One region of the Microbacterium sp. P2_F9 genome, then DNA from elsewhere that is predicted to be linked to it. Evidence: predicted binding sites of a transcription regulator. Region 1 holds the regulator's gene; the other holds the start of a gene.
What was found. Region 1 encodes LexA, which represses DNA repair genes until DNA is damaged. Its sites were predicted from a motif close to TCGAACANNTGTTCGA; they were not measured.
Positions count from the first base shown of each region.

Region 1 (4,209 bases):
TGTCACCAAGCGCCTCGCGGATGCTCTGACCGAGCACGATCGCGACGTCTTCGACGGTGTGGTGCGCGTCGATCTCCGTGTCGCCCGACGCACGCACGGTGAGGTCGGTGAGCGAGTGCTTCGCGAACGCGGTCAGCAGGTGGTCGAAGAACGGGACTGTCGTGTCGATGTGGCTTCGGCCGGTGCCGTCGAGGTTGACTTCGAGCTCGACGGTCGATTCGCTCGTCGCGCGGCGCAGTGAAGCGGTGCGTCCGGTCATGCCGCCGAGTCTATCGAGGCCAGCGCCTCCAGGAACGCCGTCGTCTCGTCCTCGGTCCCGGCGGTCACGCGAAGATGGCGCGCGATGCCGACATCCCGGATGAGCACGCCACGGTCGTAGAGGGCCTGCCAGGTGGCGGCAGGATCGTCGACGCCGCCGAAGAGGACGAAGTTCGTCCACGACTCGTGCGGTTCGTAGCCGAGCGCCTCGAGCGTCGCGGACGTGCGGTCGCGCTGCGCGACGATCTCGTCGACCATCCGCAGCATCGTCTGCGCGTGGCGCAGGGCCGCCGTCGCCGCAGCCTGGGTCAGCGCACTCAAGTGGTACGGCAGCCGCACGAGGCGAAGCGCGTCCACGACCGCGGGATCGGCGGCGAGGTAGCCCACGCGGGCACCCGCGAACGCGAAGGCCTTGCTCATCGTCCGCGAAACCACGAGCCGCTCGCGGCCGGGCAGCAGCGTGAGGGCGGACCGCTCGTCGCGCGGGGCGAACTCCTGGTACGCCTCGTCGACCACCACGATCCCCTGGGTGGCGTCATAGACCGCCTCGATGACGTCGAGCGTCATGGGCGTGCCGGTCGGGTTGTTCGGCGCGCACAGGAAGACCACATCGGGTGCGGCCTGTTCGACCTGGGCTGCCGCGCTCTCGGCGTCGACGGTGAAATCGTGCCGGCGCTCCCCCGCGATCCATGATGCGCCGGTGGCGCGGGCCAGCAGCGGGTACATCGAGTACGTCGGCGCGAACCCGAAGGCGGTGCGGCCAGGACCGGCGAAAGCCTGCAGGACATGCTGCAGGACCTCGTTGGATCCGTTCGCCGCCCAGAGCTGATCCGCCGTGAGGCCATGCCCCAGGTACTCCGCGAAGCCTTCGCGGAGAGCGGTGAACTCACGGTCGGGGTAGCGATTGATGTCGCGCAGCGCCAGTGCGATCGAGTCGAGGATGTCGTCGGCCACTTCCTGCGGGACAGGATGCGTGTTCTCGTTGACGTTGAGTGCGACGGGGAGCGGCGCCTGCGGTGCGCCATAAGGCGTCATACCACGCAGATCGTCACGAAGGGGCAGTCGATCGAGGCTCACCCCTCCCATCGTAGAGGCGACGGGATCAGTGGGCGGGCGCGTACTCGGCGGGAATGGCGATGCGCTGTCCTGCCGCCACTGTGACGCCCTCGAGAGCGTTCAGCCGGACGATGGCATCCACGACATCGCGCGGGTCAGCAGTCGGCGCGACCTCTTCGGCGATCGACCAGAGCGAGTCGCCCGCGGCGACCGTGATCGTCGTGAAGGAGCCCGCCGGAGCCCCGGCATCGCGCGACGCGAGTGCCGCCCCGCCGCTGATCACCGCGATGCTCAGTGCCACCACCGCGGGGAACGCCGCCATGGTCGCCAGCACGCGGCGACCGCGTGTCGTGAGACGAAGTCGCGTGCCGCCCACAGCGGTCGCACCGACGGCGGAGATGCGGTGTGTCGCAGCGCCCGAGAATCCGATGGCGGTCATGAGGTCCTCCTGAGAGTGGGGAGAGGTTCGCATCCGGAACTCGGCCGGGAGCGCCGGATGCGAATCTCTCTTCCGAAGTTATCTTCGATGCAATATCCTGTCAAGTGCGGTGGAACACAGCAGTTCCTCGAACACGAAACGCGGCGAGTCTGCTTCGCTCCACCTGCCTGACCGGATACGGTTTCGACAGGAACAGCCCATCAGGGACCTCCGACATTCGAAGAACGATGCACCTCAGGGGCGCGAGACAGGAGCTGGGACGATGACCGAGGCAACCGGCCGCGAGAAGCCGCAGACCCGGCGACGCAAGAGCCTGAGCGACAAGCAGCTCGCCATCCTGGAGGTGATCCAGCGATCGATCGCCCGGCACGGCTATCCGCCGAGCATGCGCGAGATCGGCGACGCGGTCGGCCTCAAGTCCCTCTCGAGCGTGACCCACCAGCTGAATCAGCTCGAGCTCAGCGGCTATCTGCGCCGCGACCCGGGCAAGACCCGCGCGATGGAGGTGCTCATCGATCTCCCGGGAAGCGCCACCGAGAATCCCGCCGACTCCGGTCCTGTGGTCGGCGACGCCGCCATGGTGCCCCTCGTCGGGCGGATCGCCGCCGGCGTCCCCATCACGGCCGACCAGCAGGTCGAGGAGATCTTCCCGCTGCCCCGTCAGCTGGTCGGCAAGGGCGATCTGTTCATGTTGAAGATCGTCGGCGAGTCCATGATCGACGCGGCGATCTGCGATGGCGACTGGGTGGTCGTCCGATCGCAGCCCACCGCCGAGAACGGCGACATCGTCGCTGCGATGCTCGACGGCGAAGCCACGGTGAAGACCTTCCGGAGGCGCGACGGGCACACCTGGCTGCTCCCCCGCAACTCCGCCTTCGAACCGATCCTCGGCGACGACGCGGTCGTCCTCGGCAAGATCGTCGCGGTCCTCAGAGCCGTCTGATCGGTGAATTCTCGCCCATGACGGGCGATGATTCCCCGCGCGGCATGGCACTCGGACTGCAACGACCGGCAGAATGGCCGAAGGCGCGGGGGTGCGCCAGACGAGAGGGGGCCGTCGTGGCCGCAACCGAGATCGACGAACTCCGCGAACAGCTGGCACGGCTCGAGGCGGAGAACACCGCGCTCCGCGACGTCACCGCGCCGACGACGCCCATCCCGCCAGCAGCGGCGAAGCGGCAGCGAGAACCCGGCCGCTGGCGCGCCTTCGTCTCGGCGCTGATCATCGTGATCGCCACGCTCCTGGTTCCCATCGCGATCGTGAGCGCGTGGGCACGCGTGCAGCTCGTCGACGAGGATGCGTTCGTCAGCACTCTCGCGCCCCTCGCCGAGGACCCCGCCGTCCAAGGCATGATCATCGACGAGACGATGGACGCCATCACGGCCCAGGTCGACTTCAGCGAGCTGACGTCGAACGTCTTCGACGGCATCGCCGACCTCGGCCTGCCGCCGCGTGCCGCCCAGGCACTCGATCTGCTGAAGGCCCCCGCAGCCGACGGTCTCGAGAATCTCGTGAACACGACAGTCACGCGGGTCATCGAGTCGGATGCCTTCGCCGATGTCTGGGCGACGACGACGCGTGCCGCGCACCGCGCCCTCACCGCCGCTGCGACATCGGACGGCGGCGGGATCGTCGTCATGACCGACGACGGCGTCGGCATCCAGCTCGGCGCGATCGTGGAACGCGTCAAGCAGAACCTCGAAGACCGTGGTGTCGGGGTGGCCCAGATGATCCCAGCGGTCGACAAGGTCGTCATCATCGGCACGGGTGAGACGCTCCTCGCGATTCGCACGACCTACGCGATCGCCTCCACGCTCGGATACTGGCTCCCGATCATCACACTCGCCCTCTTCGCGCTCGGCATCCTCATCGCCCGCCGACGGAGCGTCGCCATCATCGGAACCGGTGTCGGCTTCCTGATCGGCGGTGGCGCGCTGGCACTCGGGTTCGCGGCCGGATACCCGGTGATGGGCCAAATCGCCGTGCAGCTCGATCTATCGGTGGCCGGGCTCGACGTCATCTACAGCCAGCTGATCGGTTCGATGCACCAGACCGCGGCGATCATCGCACTGCTGGGTGTCTTCATCGGAGTCCTCGGGTGGTTCATGGGCCGCTCGTCCGCGGCAGCCCGCTCGCGCAGCTTCATCCGGGGAGTCAACTCGTCGGCACGCCGCTGGTTCGCGGCGCGCGGGCTGAACACGGGAGCGTTCGGGATCGCGCTCGCGCGCTACCGAGTGCTCATCCGCGTCGTCATCGCCGTGCTCGCCGTGCTCTGGCTCTTCGCACTGCGTCCGCTGTCGACAGGGGATGTCTTCCTCGTCATCATCGTCGCGTTCGTCGTCGCGTGGCTGCTCGAACTGCTGCAGAAGCGACCGGATGAGCTGGTCGCACCGAGCACTGAGGACTCCGCGCTCGTCGCCGAAGAGGCCGCGCTCGATGCGGAGGAGGCCGCGGC
Region 1 covers NZ_JBFUFC010000067.1:13,664-17,872, forward strand. The annotation lists gene hisB (imidazoleglycerol-phosphate dehydratase HisB) at 1-259, opposite strand, end outside; gene AC1DVT_RS09150 (histidinol-phosphate transaminase) at 256-1,344, opposite strand; gene AC1DVT_RS09155 (LysM peptidoglycan-binding domain-containing protein) at 1,361-1,753, opposite strand; gene lexA (transcriptional repressor LexA) at 2,016-2,696, shown strand; partial or broken gene AC1DVT_RS09165 (hypothetical protein) at 2,813-4,209, shown strand, end outside.

Region 2 (4,209 bases), on a different contig from region 1:
TCGGGGGCTGCTGAACGCTCAGGAGCTCACTTGGTTCGACGAGCACATGCGGGGCGGATTCCGCCACGTTCTGATCGCGACCTCGCTCCCGCTCCTCCTGCCGCTGGGTCTGCACCACGTCGAGGCATGGGACGAGGCCATCTCGCAGGGCGCGTGGGGCCGACCGGCAGCGTGGGTCGGGGAACGGCTGCGGCAGGCCGTCGACCTGGAACACTGGGCGGCGTTCCAGAACAGCTTCCAGAGCGTTGCCGGGATCGCGACGGAGCTGGCCGACGGCGACCGCGGCCCGTCGCCGTTGACGGTGACCTTCCTGTCCGGTGACGTGCACTTCTCCTACCTTGCCGAGGTTGAGCGCCACGATGGCAGCCGCATCGTGCAGGCCGTCTGCTCACCCATGCGAAACCCCCTGCCTCGCTTCATGCGCTGGTTCTCGGTGGTGATGTCGTATGGCGCGGCAACGCCATTGGGGGCGGCCGCCGCGCAATCTGCAAAGGTTCCCGACCCACCGTTCCGCTGGAAGACAGTCAAGGGTCCCTGGTTCGACAACAATCTGGCGCTGCTGCAGGACGGGCCGGATGGACTCACCATGACGTGGCACACGGGTGTGGTCGAGCACGGAGACGAGCTGCACCCCCGTCTCGAGGAGGTGGCATCCATCACGGTGCCCGCGAAGAGAGACGCCAACCTGTCGTCCTGAGCGGCTGCTCGTAACCAACGCACGAGCGGGTCGCTTAGCGGGGCCACCCGACGTCGGACGGGTCGGGCATGGCCCCAAGACTCAGAAGGGTGCGACGGGTTCGGCGCCGGCGATCGGGTCGACGGTGAAGACGGGGACTTTCCGTTCCGGGTAGACGACGTATCGTCGCCCGGTCGGGGAGGTCCATTCGATGGCGCCGCCGCTGTCGGGGATCTGGCGGATCGCCCAGTTACCGTGGTGGCGGACGGTGTGGTGGCCCTGGCAGAGCGGGCAGTGGTTCTCGAGGCAGGTGTGGCCGCCGTCTTGCCAGGCGACATCGGGAGGCGGGCATCCCGCAGCCTGGTGCCATGCACCGGTCGGCCCGCCATTTCACGAGCCTGCGCAACGGGGCCGGGGGTGGGTATTGGTCGCGGCCGACGGAGAGCACCATCCCGGTCTCCGGGTGGGTGAGCACCCGCATCCAGGACGCGTCCCCACCGCACAACTCCCGGGCGACCGAGACCGGGATCGGCCCGATCCCCTCCACCACGGGCAGATCGGAGGCCAGTGCGGCCTCATCGCTGAGGAGGGCCAGCACCGGGGCGGTGACCACCGCCGTGGCCCGGATGCCGCGCGACTCGGGGGGCAGGGCATCGGTGAACCCGTCGATGAGGAGGTCGCAGATCACGTCGGTGCGGATCTGATCGAGGGTGCGGGTCTCGCCGTCGCGGCCAAAGATGGTTTTGGCGATCGCGGTGGCCCGCTCTTTGATCGCATGCAACTCCACGATGGGCGCATGCACCAGCAGATCGCCCATCCCATCGACGCAGGGTTCAAGCGCGACGTGTCGGCTCTCTGCGGCGGCGGCCCAGCGTTCCTCGATCGTCGGGGCTTGCGCCTTCTCGATCAGGGCGCGCAGTCCACGCCGGAACGTGCCGACCGGCTCCGCCTCGGCCAGCACCAGCGCCCTCGCTGCTACGGCGTCGCGGAGCTCGGGCATCAGTTCATCCACGGCGTCGGCCAGGATCTCGGCGTGCTTGAGCGTGATCCGCCCGCCCGCCAATGACTCCAGGACGGCCGGGTACCGGTGCACGAACGCGGCCGCGAGCGTGATCATCCGGCCGGCCGCGTACTCCGTCACCCGCAGCGCCGTCGCCAGCTCCAGCCGGATCCCGCGCTCGACGACCTCGCCGACACCCAACCCGGCACGCTCGGCCACGGCAAGGAGTTCCCGGCGCATCACGTCTACCCGCCGCAACTTCTGCGCGGCGAACACCGCCTCCATCGTCGCGATCTCGAGCACCCCGTCCAGCGCATCCGGGGCCGCTGCTCCATCGACGTCGCCCGGCCACGCATCCTGACCCTCAGGCTCGGGGTAAAGCTCCGGATCGAACATGAACTTAGAGTAGAACATACCTCCGACACTGGACCGGCCCGCCCGCGAGGGCTCGGAGCGTTTCGCGTGCTCCGCTCGCTCAACGATTGATCATCAGATGGCGGATGGAGACTCTGTCCCACCGGATCCGTCACGCAGCGCGCCGGCGCGTCGAGCGGAGTGGATGACGAGTGACAGCCCGCCGAAGACCGTCGCGCCGCCGAAGATCATCGCGCTCACGCCGACGCCCCAGGATGATTCGACCGTGGTCGCGAACGACAGGATCGCGGCTTGGGCGAGCACGAGAAGCACCAGGGCGCTGCCGACATTCACCACGCGGATGCTTCGCACGAGAGGCTGCTTCGAGCGCCGCATCCGAATCGCAGCTGTGATCGCGAACCCGAGCTCTACGAACGCGATCAGCGCGAGGATCTCCGCGACGAGGGGCTCGAACGCCACTGACACCGTGGTCCCCAGCAGAAGCGGCAGACAGAGTCCGACATAGAGTGCTGCCGATGCCGTGAGGACGATCCCGATCTTCGTGGCCGCCCGATACTGCTCGACCGCCGACGGGGCAGGCAGGTGCTCCGACGACCGCGCTCGCCGATAGCTGTGCACGGCGAGCGCCTTCGCGAGACCCACGCCCAGGGAGAAGAGGACGTTGGCGAGCAGGAAGAGATTCGGCTCGACCAGGAACAGCACGAGCTTGGCTGCCGCGAACAGCAGGTTGAACAAGGCGGAGATGCCGGCGTAGAAGAACGATCGCTCGTCCATCGTCGCCAGCCACCACGGCGTCCGCTTGCCGCTGCCTGCCGGCGTGATCGTGGGCCCGGTCATAGCCTCATCTTGGCCGGTCGAGCCCAGACGGCCAACAAACCCTGAGCGCTGCCGTGTCAGCTGTCGAGCGCAGCCAGGATCTCCGCCGTGGTCGCCACCTGCGCCATCATCGGGAAGATGCGCTGGATGCTGTTCTCGTGCGTCTCCGCGCGAAGGTCTGTCACGGCATCCGATGCGATCACAAGCTCGTATCCGAGGTCGTGCGCCTCGCGGGCCGTCGACTCGACGCCGATGCTCGTCGCGACGCCGGTCAGCACGAGACGCGTGATGCCACGGTCGCGCAGCAGCGTGTCGAGGCCGGTCCCGGAGAAGACGCTCCACGCGGGCCGGGTGACCCGGAGGTCGTCGGGCTGCACGGCGAGCACCTCGAGCGGCTCGCGGAAGCCGTCCGGCTCCGGCCGCGACGGCTGCCCGTCGGCACCAGGACGGCTCAGCGCGAACGTCGCGATCACGACGGGAAGCCCGTGACCGCGGAACGCCGCCGTCAGCTCGCTCGCACGCTCCGCGACGGCGTCGACGGGGCTGAAGAACGGGTTGCCCGCGGTCCCGTGCTGGAGGTCGACGACGACCAGCGCGGTATCGGTGAGCGGTGTGGTCAACGTCATGTTGTGCTCCTGGCTTGTGGGTGGTGGCACGATCAGCGACCGGGAAGGGGGACGCGTCCGGTCGCGACCGCGGCGACGCTGCCACCATCGACCAGCAGATCGGTGCCGGTGATGAAGCTCGCCTGCGGTCCGACGAGGAAGGTGACGGCATCCGCGATGTCGCTGGGGGTGCCGATGCGGCCGGTGCCGGAGTTGTCGACCATGGCGCGCATGAACGCACCCGACGGGCTGCCCAACTCCAGGCGTCCCATCGCGGTGGAGATCACACCGGGGCTGATGCTGTTGATCCGGGCTCCGCGAGCGCCCCAGGCGGCGGCGGCATCCTGCACCTGGATCCGATTCGCCTGCTTGGCGAGTCCGTAGGCGATGCCCGCGTGGCCGAGTGCCTCGGGAGCGAAGAACGGCAGGTCCAGCAGGCCCTCGGGCGTGGCGGTGCGGATGAGGTGCGCCTGCTCCGAGGTGAACGGCGGGGTGATGTGACCCGACGAACTCGAGATCACGACGCCGGCGGCACCGGGCGCGACGACAGCGGCGAACGCCTCCAGCACAAGGGCAACCCCGAGCAGGTCGACCTTGAGCACAGCCTCGATCGGGGCCTGCGTCGGCGACACGCCAGCGGTGTGCACGACCTGGGTGATCGAGCCCAGTGCATCGGCCTGCCGGGCCAGCGCCTCCACGGAAGCGCGGGATGAGACATCCACCTGCGCAGTGACCAC
Region 2 covers NZ_JBFUFC010000011.1:4,165-8,373, forward strand. The annotation lists gene AC1DVT_RS02185 (alkaline phosphatase D family protein) at 1-697, shown strand, start outside; gene AC1DVT_RS02190 (DUF222 domain-containing protein) at 927-1,979, opposite strand; gene AC1DVT_RS02195 (hypothetical protein) at 2,166-2,888, opposite strand; gene AC1DVT_RS02200 (isochorismatase family protein) at 2,945-3,493, opposite strand; gene AC1DVT_RS02205 (SDR family oxidoreductase) at 3,526-4,209, opposite strand, start outside.
Region 2: the regulator LexA is predicted to act here: its motif matches at 2,083-2,098, upstream of AC1DVT_RS02190 (DUF222 domain-containing protein).